DNA from 3 places in the Nonomuraea sp. NPDC048916 genome. Region 3 is predicted to be linked to each of the others. Evidence: predicted binding sites of a transcription regulator. Region 3 holds the regulator's gene; each other region holds the start of a gene.
The links. Region 3 encodes LexA, which represses DNA repair genes until DNA is damaged. Its sites were predicted from a motif close to TCGAACANNTGTTCGA; they were not measured.

Region 1 (3,270 bases), on a different contig from region 3:
CGTCGCCTACCGCCGGTGCCCGGGCTCCGACGCGGCGGTCCTCGGGGCCGCCAAGGTGGCCGTCTCGCTGAACGTGCCGCTCCGGCTGGTGACGATGGTGATCAGGAGCGGCCGGCGGGCCAGGATCGAGGAGGAGATGCTGGCGAGGCTGCGCGTCCAGGCGGCGGCCGACCTCAAGGCGGCGGCCCGGGGCCAGCGGCGGCGCACCCAGGTGGAGGTGGAGGTGCTGGAGGGGCGGACCGTGGCCCAGGCCCTCGCCGAGACGTCCTGGCTGCCCGGAGAGCTGCTCATCTGCGCGTCGAGTGAGAGCGGGCCACTTCGGCGGGTCTTCCTGGGCGACACCTCGCTCAAAATCGTCCGCGCCGCGACCCACCCGGTGATGATGCTCACCCGCCAGCCGTGAAGTAGCCGGTTCGCCCGGTAAACGGGGACGAAGTACTGTTACCTTCACGGGACAAGGGGGGCGTTTAACGCGAATCCTGCCGGACCGGATTCGACATCTTTTTTCCAATCAGCTTGACCTTCGGCGTCCACCCCTTTACCGTCACTGTGCGTAACCACACTGCGCGGCGTTCTGGGCCAAACCCCAGGGCCATGGCTACCGATGGTGCCGAGCCTGGCACCAGACCCCCCGGTGGCTCCGGCAAACGCCGCGGAGGAGCACAATCTACTGAGAGCGATACATACGAGAGCCGGGGGGCCACACGATGCCGTCTGAGTACGCAAAGTCGCTGGGTGCACGACTCCGCGCCATCCGCACCCAGCAGGGCCTGTCCCTGCACGGAGTCGAGGAAAAGTCGCGTGGCAGGTGGAAAGCCGTGGTCGTGGGCTCGTACGAGCGTGGCGACCGCGCGGTCACGGTGCAGAAACTTGCCGAACTTGCCGACTTCTATGGGGTGCCCGTCTCCGAGCTGCTGCCCGGTGGCGCCGCCCCCAGCCCGCTCGGCCCGACGCCCAAGCTTGTGATCGACCTGGAGCGGCTGGCCACGCTGCCGAAGGAGAAGGCGGGTGCGCTCGCCCGCTATGCCGCCACGATCCAGAGCCAGCGTGGCGACTACAACGGCAAGGTGCTGTCGATCCGCCAGGAGGATCTGCGTTCGCTGGCCGTGATCTATGACAAGTCACCCACCGAGTTGACCGAGGAACTCATCAGCTGGGGAGTGCTCGACGCCGAGGCCCGCCGGGCCGTCGAGTCCTTCTGACGAGTGCGGACGAGGGGCGCGCCGTGGTGACGGCGCGCCCTTCGCGCCGTACTGGCCCACTCTCCGGACTCGCGCCGTCTCAGGCGTGTCACCGCCCGGGCTCGCCCACGAGCAGCCGGGTCTACCGCTGGTCCGGGTCAGCCGGCCAGGGGGATGTCGACGGGAAGTTGGGGCTGGGCGGGAACGCCCAGAATGCCCTCCACTGTGCAGACGAACGTCTCCGCCTCGGCCAGCAACTCGTCGGCGTCGGCGGCCGACACGCCACGGACCATGCCCGCCTCGGCGGCCGCGCGCTTGGCGGCGCTCACCGAGAAGTAGGCGGCCCACTCGGCCAGCTGCGGCTCCGCCTCGGGAAGCAGCTCCCAGGCGCTGCGCAGCCGGCGCCTGCGGCCCTCCATGGGCCGGGGCCGGGCGGCCAGGATCGCGGCGGCCGCGCGCAGGGCCGCCAGATGCGCCGCCACATATCGGGATGCCGGGGTGCGAGCGGCCGCCGCCTCCGCCAGGCAGGAACGTGAATCCGTCAGGTGCGCCCGGACCGCGGACGACAGCCGGGGACCCTGCGGGTCTCTAGACCGTGGTGCCATGTGCACGCCTCCTTGGGGTCGTGACGGCGCCCGGCGTTGCCGCCGGTGAAGCCCACGATCGCAGACGCCACCGACATTTCCGCCGGGCCGGCCGGACGAGGAGCTTCCCCTCTCCCCGTCCGGCCAGGACGTGCCCACTCGTCTCCGCCGACGACGAGGACACGCCCTTCGCCCTCGGAGCCTGACCGCGGGCCTCGCTTGGGGGAAGCGTGACCCGCGACCAGGTCCTTCGACGTGAGCCGCGAGCCTCACGTCACTAGGTCGAACATAATTTCGATCACGCTCTGTGTCAACCTGTTCCACGAACACAGGTTCGATGAACATGTTCCCGCGTGCGGAAATCCGAAACGGCACACCCTTGTCATCTGCCGGGGACCGGCCCCCGGCGGTCCCGCGCCCGGCCCGCGCGCCGGTCCCGAGACCTCCCGGCTAGGGAACGACGGAGAGCGCGCCCGAAGGGCACAGGCCGACCGCGCGGCGGGCGGCGTCCTGCTGGTCGGCCGGCGGCGACGGCCGCAACAGCACGACCGTGCCGTCGTCCTCGCTCTGGTCGAACACCTCCGGGGCTGTCAGCACGCACATGCCCGCTCCGATGCACACCGTCGTGTCCGCTTTGATCTTCATGACGACCTACCAGGTGACGGGGAGGCGGTGCACGCCGTAGATGCTCATGTCGGAGCGCATCGGCACCTCCTCCGGTGATACGGCCAAGCGTAGATCGGGGAAGCGGCGCAACAGCGCCGGGTAGCCGATGCGCATCTCGGTCCGGGCCAGCTGCTGGCCGAGGCACTGGTGGATGCCGTGGCCGAACGTCAGGTGCCCGGCGGCCGGCCGGGTGACGTCGAGCCGGTCGGCGCCGGGGAAGCGCGACGGGTCACGGTTGGCCACGGGCAGGCTGAGCGTGACCGCCTCGCCCTCCCTGATCAGGACGCCCTCGATCTCGACGTCCTCCAGGGCGGCCCTGACCGGGCCGAGGTGGATGATCGTGAGGTAGCGCAGCAACTCCTCGACGCCGTTGTCGACCAGCTCGGGATCGTCGCGCATGGCCGCGAGCTGGCCCGGGTTGGCGAGCAGCGCGTAGGTGCCGAGGCCCAGCATGTTGGCGGTGGTCTCGTGGCCCGCCACCAGCAGCAGGAACGCGACGCCGGTGAGCTCCTCGTCGTTCAGCTCGCCGCCCGTGACGAGCCCGCTGAGCAGGTCGTCGGCCGGCTCGGCGCGCTTGCGCCGGATCAGGCCGTCGAGGTAGGCGGAGATCCTGGTCATCGCGCCGATGACGTCCTCGGCCTTGCTGTCGAGCCCGAAGAGCACCTTGGAGTCCGCCTGGAACTGCCCGCGGTCGTCGTACGGCACCCCGAGCAGCTCGCAGATCACCAGCGACGGGATGGGCAGCGCGAAGTGCTCGACCAGATCGGCCGGCCTGCCCGCGGCCTCCATCCGGTCCAGGCACGCCCCGGCGATCTCCTCGACCCTGGACTCCAGCAGCT
Region 2 (3,270 bases), on a different contig from region 3:
GGCAGGCCGGCCATCACCGACAGGCCCGCCTCGAACCTGGAGTGCTCCCGCTCGGGGGTCGACAGGAGCTCGCGAGTCCAGTCACGCAGCTCCTCGCGGCCGGCTTCGGTGATCTGGTAGACGGTCCGCTCGGGCCGGCCACCCTGTCGCACGCTGCCGACGGCCTCCAGAAGGCCGTGTTTCTCCAGGTTCTGCACGACGGTGTAGAGCGAGCCCCATTTGATGGCCATGTCCTGGTCCTTGCCACGGGCCCGCAGGATGGAGGCCATCTCGTAGGGGTGCGTCGGCTGACGCACGACGACGGTGAGCACGGCGAGCGCCAGCAGGTTGCCCACCTTGCGCCGTTTCGCCATCCGAACCACCACCTCGCCTACGATTACTCGTACACGAGCATACGGCCACGAGTAGCCATGGAACAAGACTGCATTGGAAAATCCAACTCACTCGATCTAGAGCGAGTCGCGTTTTCCAACTCAGCGGGAGGTTCCTCATGCGTGACGCCGTCATCGCATCTCCTTGAAGGCTGCAGACCCCGTCCTTCAGGGCGAGGAGGAAAGCCGGAAGAATACGGCAAAATCGAACACCCATTCGATGTTTGGCTGATCGTGCAAGCCGTTCGCATCCCCGATCGGCAAGGGCAAGCCGGGAGGCGCGCTGCGCGAGGCATCCATCCGGTCGAGCTCCTGGCCCACACCCTGCGCACGCTGATAGACCGCAGTGGCGTGGACCCCGCCCTCGTGGACGACGTGATCGGCGGCTGCGTCGACCAGGTGGGCGAGCAGGCGTGGAGTCGATGAGCCGGGTGCCCATGTGGTCCAACGTCCCGCCCGGCGCCGACCCCTTCGGTCCCGGCCTGGCCGCCCGTTTCCCCGAGGGCCTCGTCCCGCAGGGCGTCAGCGCCGAGCTCATCGCCGCCAAATGGTCGCTGTCCCGCGAGGAGATGGACGCCTTCGCCGCCGGCTCCCACGCCAAGGCGGCCGCCGCGTCCTTCACCGAGGAGATGGCGCCGATCGGCGGACACGACGGGGACGAGTCCGTCCGGCCCGGCACCACGATGGAGATCCTCGCCGGGCTCCGGCCCGCCTTCGCCGACCCGGCCTACGCCGAGCGCTTCCCGCAGATCGACCGGTCGGTCACCGCGGGCAACTCCAGCCCGACCAACGACGGCGCCGCCGCGTTGCTGATCACCACCGGCGAGAACGCGGCCAGGCTCGGCCTGACCCCGCTGGCCAGGCTGCACTCCTTCGCCGTCACCGGCTCCGATCCGCTGCTCATGCTGACCGGCGTCATCCCCGCCACCGACAAGGTGCTGCGCCGCGCCGGGCTGCGGCTGGACGACATCGACCTGTTCGAGGTGAACGAGGCCTTCGCCAGCGTGGTGCTGGCCTGGTCGCGGGAGACGGGGGCCGACCCGGCCAAGGTGAACGTCAACGGCGGCGCCATGCCCTGAGCCACCCGCTCGGCGCGAGCGGCGCGCGCATCATGACCACGCTCGTGCACACCATGCGGCGGCGGGGCGCCCGCTACGCGCTGCAGACCATGTGCGAGGCGGGCGGGCTGGCCAACGCGACGGTGCTGGAGAGCGTCGGCTGACCACGGAGCGGCCCCTGAGGGCTCAGAGGGAGGCGGTCAGGGCCAGAGCCCCCGCCTCATGCTGGAGAACCATGATCAGGAGAGTGGCGACCAAGGTCGCGATGAGCAGCCAGCTGATCAGGATGATCACTGTGGAGCGGCGCGGCCCCCGCCTGACACCGCTGTCGGCGCCGGCCCTCGCCTCACTGCGGCGCACCCGCTCGTTGAACGACTCCAGCCGGGCGACGAGCCGGGGGTCGTCGTCGACCAGATGTCGCTCGATCTGCGCGAGCATCCGCTCCTCATCCTGCGACCAGGCCATAGATGCACCTCCGGAACGCAAGCTCTGTCACGGTTTTCTGCCCAACCCTGAAGATCATTAGCCCCTGCCTAGGCAGGTAATTGCCGTCACTTTGCGTTTGCGATCAACGTCGAACTTTTGTTCTAATCATGGGATGCGCTGGGACAATCTGCGGCAGGCCGGCACCGGCCAGGACGATCCGGCCGTGCCGCTGTTCGCCTGCGGCGCGGCCGGCCGCACCTTCGACACCCCCGAGTTCAGGGGCATGACCTTCTACGAGATCCGGGCCCGCTCCATCATCAACCGGGTCCCGGAGGGCAGCCGCGTCCCGTTCACCTACACGATCAACCCCTACCGGGGCTGCGGACACCGGTGCGTCTACTGTTTTGCCCGCAAAACGCACGAATATCTCGACCTCGACGCCGGAGCCGACTTCGACTCCAAGATCGTCGTCAAGGTCAACGCGGCCGAGCTGGCGCGCAAGGAGCTGGCCGCGCCGCGCTGGCGGGGCGGCCACGTGGCCATGGGCACCAACGTCGACTGCTACCAGCGCGCCGAGGGCCGCTACCAGCTGATGCGCGGCATCCTGGCCGCGCTGCGCGACGCCGCCAACCCGTTCTCCGTCCTCACCAAGAGCACGCTCATCCTGCGCGACCTCGACCTGCTCACCGAGGCCGCCGGCGTCACCGAGGTCGGCGCCAACGTGTCGGCGGGCTTCCTCGATCGTGACGTCTGGCGGGCGGTCGAGTCCGGCACCCCCGATCCGCGCAGGCGGCTGGAGGTGTGCGCCACCCTCAACGACCACGGCATCGCCTGCGGCGTGCTGATGGCGCCGATCCTGCCCTACCTCACCGACTCCCCCGCCCAACTGGAGCGCACGGTCAAGGAGATCGCCGCGTCGGGCGCCACCCACGTCGCGCCGATCGTGCTGCACCTGCGCCCGGGAGCGCGCGAGTGGTGGCTGGCGTGGCTCTCCCGCGAGCACCCCCGGCTGGTGCCGCGCTATCTCGAGCTCTACGGCAGGGGCGCCTACGCGCCCAAGGCCTACCAGCAGCGCATCACCGGCCAGGTCAAGGAGCTGGCCGCGCGCCACGGCGTCGGCCGGGCGACTCCCGCCGGGGCCCGCCGCGCGCCGTCCCGGCCCACCCCTGCCCCCCAGGCGCAACAGCTCACCCTGCTGTGACACCCGAGAGCGGTAGCTGATGCTATGTCGGGTTTCAGTGCTAAATGGGTATTAAGCGGCTTAGTGTGCCAATCGGCACCGGATTCCACAGGGGGGAAACATGTCAGAGATCAAGAAGAAACCGTCCGCCAAGTCCGGCAAGGCGAAGAAGCAGGCGATGAAGGCGGATCGCCAGTCCAAAGAGATCAAGAAGGAAACCAGGAAGCCCGAAGAG
Region 3 (3,270 bases):
GGGATCCAACCCGCCCAGCCGGAGACCCACGACGGGCCCGCGTGGTGGGTCGCCGCGGGCACGGTGGCAGCGTGGCTCGCCGTCCTGGTGCCGAGCCAGAAGCCGCCGAGCGACAGGAGCGCCATGCCCACGACCAGGACGGCGCGGCCCCGGCGAGTCAGCCGGACGGGCGGCTTCGCCGGCCGTCTCAGCTTCCGCACCCGCTCAACGGCTCGGCCCTCACCGTCGCGTACCCGCGCCGACGCCCGAGGGCGCCTGCCCTTGCGCAACAGCCCCTTCCGCCTGCGCTCCGGCCCGCTCGCCGCCACGTCCTCGCCGGCAGGCGCCGACGCCGGCCGACCCTCCCCCCCTTCCGGCCCAGCCGTACGACCCTGCCCGGCTTGCCCCTTGACTCCAGCCCCACGCCCCGGCTTGCCCTGACGCCTCAAGCCTTCCTGACGGACTGAGCCGTCCGGACTGCGTCGAGACGCCGGCGCGGCTCCCTTCCGCCGCTGCCTGCCCTGGCGCACCGGCTCACCCTGACCGAGGACCTCCGGAGGAGCCTCGTCGGTGGGCATCCGCAAGGGTGCGGGCCCACCGTGTACGGGCCCTCGCTTGGTGCGCATCAGCGCGTCCGCGGCCCGGCCACCACTGCGCCCCGCCCTGCGCCCTTTCGGGGATCTCATCGACTCGGCGCCGGTCGCGCCTCTCCCGCCGGGCTGCGGTGCCTCTCGACGCGGCGCGACGGCGTCCTCGGAATCCACCCCTTGGCCAGGCGGGATGCCTTGGCGAGGTGCGATGCCGCCGGCAGGGTTCGCCCCTTCTCCACGAGGTCGCGTAACCCCCGGCGAATCCGCCACTCGGCCGCGAGGTCGGAGGTCGCTCCCAGGGACCTGCGCCGCTCCGCGGAACGGGGCACCATCCGTTTCCGAACGCGGCGGCGGCACGAGCCACAACCGCGGCCTCCCCGGTCTCGCCGAGCCGCGCCCCGCCTCTCGGCTATCACGTGAACCCACGCTTCCCCCCGTCTCTTGACCCGCACCCCTCGAGTGGCCGGCTCCGGCGCCGCCCCTCGCCTCAGCGCCCCCGCCCGGCGCAGCCGTCCCGCCGATCTCCCCTCGGCCGCCGGTCGGCGCGACTCCGCCCTTCGCCCCGGCCCCATCCAGCGGCGGCACCGCCCCATTCCTCCCAGGCTCCTCAAATCCGCCGAATTCCTCAGCCCCGCCGGATGACGCGACCACGCCACTCGGCGCGGCGGCCGGGGTGCCGGTGGGATCGCCGTCGGGACGGGATGCGGTGTCGTCGCCCGGCGCGTCGGCCTCGGGGTGCGCGATCTCGCGACGGCTCCGGGGGAGGTCGGCGACGCGGGCAGGCCGCTTGACGTCGTCTCCGGTGGTGTCTGTGATCCTGGTGGTTCGCACGGATGGACCTCCCACACCGTCGCGGCCCGGGGAAATGGCCAAATAAAGATCGGCGAATCGAACACGGTGTCGATCGAACTCCCGTACGATGTTGTACACCACGCTGCCAACATTTTCGAGGAAGACTCGAACAATTGTTTGAAGATGATCTTCAATGGCGATACGGTCGCTGTGTGCGACATGGAGACCACGGACCGGAAGATTCGCCGGTGAGGCGGGCAGCCGGGCGAGGAGGAAGAGCATGAGCGAGCGGGATGACGCTAACGGGGTCACTGACCTCGCGGTGCGGCGGCGTGACTCTCTGGGGCTGACCCCCAGGCAGCGCAAGATCCTCGAAGTGATTCGCGACTCGGTGCAACAGCGCGGATATCCGCCTTCCATGCGTGAGATCGGCGAGGCCGTGCAGCTGACCAGCACGTCCAGCGTGTCGCACCAGTTGACGGCGTTGCAGCGCAAGGGCTACTTGAGGCGCGACCCCCACCGGCCGCGTGCGCTGGAGGTGCGTCTGCCGGGTGAGCCTGTCCTCTGGGTAGATCCCGAGGCCAGCAGCGAGGAGTCCTCGGTCAGCCGCCCCACGGCCGCCTATGTGCCGCTGGTCGGCCGGATCGCCGCCGGTGGCCCGATCCTCGCCGAGGAGAGCGTCGAGGACGTCTTCGCCCTTCCCAAGCAGTTGGTCGGCGAGGGCACCCTGTTCCTCCTGCAGGTCGCCGGTGACTCCATGATCGAGGCCGCCATCGCCGACGGTGACTGGGTCGTCGTACGCCAGCAGCCGGTCGCGGAGAGCGGCGACATCGTGGCCGCCATGATCGACGGCGAGGCCACGGTCAAGACGTTCAAGCGCAAGGACGGCCACGTCTGGCTGGTCCCCCACAACCCCAACTACGACCCGATCCCCGGCGACGAGGCCAGCGTCCTGGGCAAGGTCGTAGCGGTGCTGCGCCGCCTCTGACCGTCGGCGCCTGCCGCGGCGCGCGGCGTCCTCGACGCCCGCGCCGTCGGTGGTGCTCGCACGGGCCACGCCGGCCCCTCCCAGAACCGAGCCGATCACCAACGCCATCGTCATCGCTTGCTTGATCATAAATCCTGAAATGTCCGCATTTAGCGGAAGGTTCGCCGAGTTCGCGACCGCTCGCGACCGCTCGCGGCGGAGGGTGATGTTCCCGCCATGCCCTGGGACCGGCCGCGAAGGAGATCTAGACTGAGCCCGTGAGTGACGAAATCCGGCTAAACGACCTTAAAGCAAGACATGATGGATTGAAGTGGGCGGAGGCTGGACCAGGAGTCATTCCCGCCTGGGTGGCGGACATGGACCTGCCCACCGCCCCCGAGGTCGTCCGAGCACTGCGACGCCGTGCCGAAGGCGATCTCGGATACCCGACCTGGCTGGTGAGTCCTCAGTGCGGTCCCCTGGCCGAGGCGTTCGCCGAACGCATGGCCACCAGGTACGGCTGGGAGGCCGATCCCCAGCATGTGCGCAGCTACACCGATCTCAACCAGGCACTCCAGGTGCTCCTGCACGTCTGGACCCGGCCCGGCGACGGCGTGGCCGTCCACACCCCGGCCTATCACCCGTTCCTCGGCACCCTGGCCACCATGGAGCGCCCGCTCCACGCCATCCAGATGCGGCCCGAGGGCGACTCGTGGCGGTTCGAGGTGCCCGACCTGTCGGGCTGCCGGGTGTTGCTGCTGGTCAACCCGCACAATCCCACGGGCCGCGTCTTCTCGCGTGAAGAGCTGGAAGGTCTGGCCGAGCACGCCGAACGGCACGACCTGCTGGTCATCTCAGACGAGATCCACGCCGACCTCGTCTACGACCCGTACGAGCACATCCCGTTCGCCACCATCCTGCCCGACCGGACCGTCACCCTGA

Region 1: the regulator LexA is predicted to act here: its motif matches at 2,048-2,063, upstream of AB0C16_RS24280 (SAV_6107 family HEPN domain-containing protein).
Region 2: the regulator LexA is predicted to act here: its motif matches at 2,004-2,019, upstream of AB0C16_RS05510 (Rv2578c family radical SAM protein).

Annotation. Positions count from the first base shown of each region.
Region 1 covers NZ_JBEZFS010000023.1:18,333-21,602, forward strand. The annotation lists gene AB0C16_RS24270 (universal stress protein) at 1-403, shown strand, start outside; gene AB0C16_RS24275 (transcriptional regulator) at 708-1,202, shown strand; gene AB0C16_RS24280 (SAV_6107 family HEPN domain-containing protein) at 1,340-1,786, opposite strand; gene AB0C16_RS24285 ((4Fe-4S)-binding protein) at 2,216-2,410, opposite strand; gene AB0C16_RS24290 (cytochrome P450) at 2,417-3,270, opposite strand, start outside.
Region 2 covers NZ_JBEZFS010000004.1:203,638-206,907, reverse strand. The annotation lists gene AB0C16_RS05530 (PadR family transcriptional regulator) at 1-353, opposite strand, end outside; gene AB0C16_RS05525 (hypothetical protein) at 540-692, opposite strand; partial or broken gene AB0C16_RS05520 (thiolase family protein) at 794-1,593, shown strand; gene AB0C16_RS05515 (DUF3040 domain-containing protein) at 1,616-1,894, opposite strand; gene AB0C16_RS05510 (Rv2578c family radical SAM protein) at 2,028-3,056, shown strand.
Region 3 covers NZ_JBEZFS010000018.1:130,380-133,649, reverse strand. The annotation lists gene AB0C16_RS21550 (hypothetical protein) at 1,305-1,613, shown strand; gene lexA (transcriptional repressor LexA) at 1,642-2,349, shown strand; gene AB0C16_RS21540 (aminotransferase class I/II-fold pyridoxal phosphate-dependent enzyme) at 2,706-3,270, shown strand, end outside.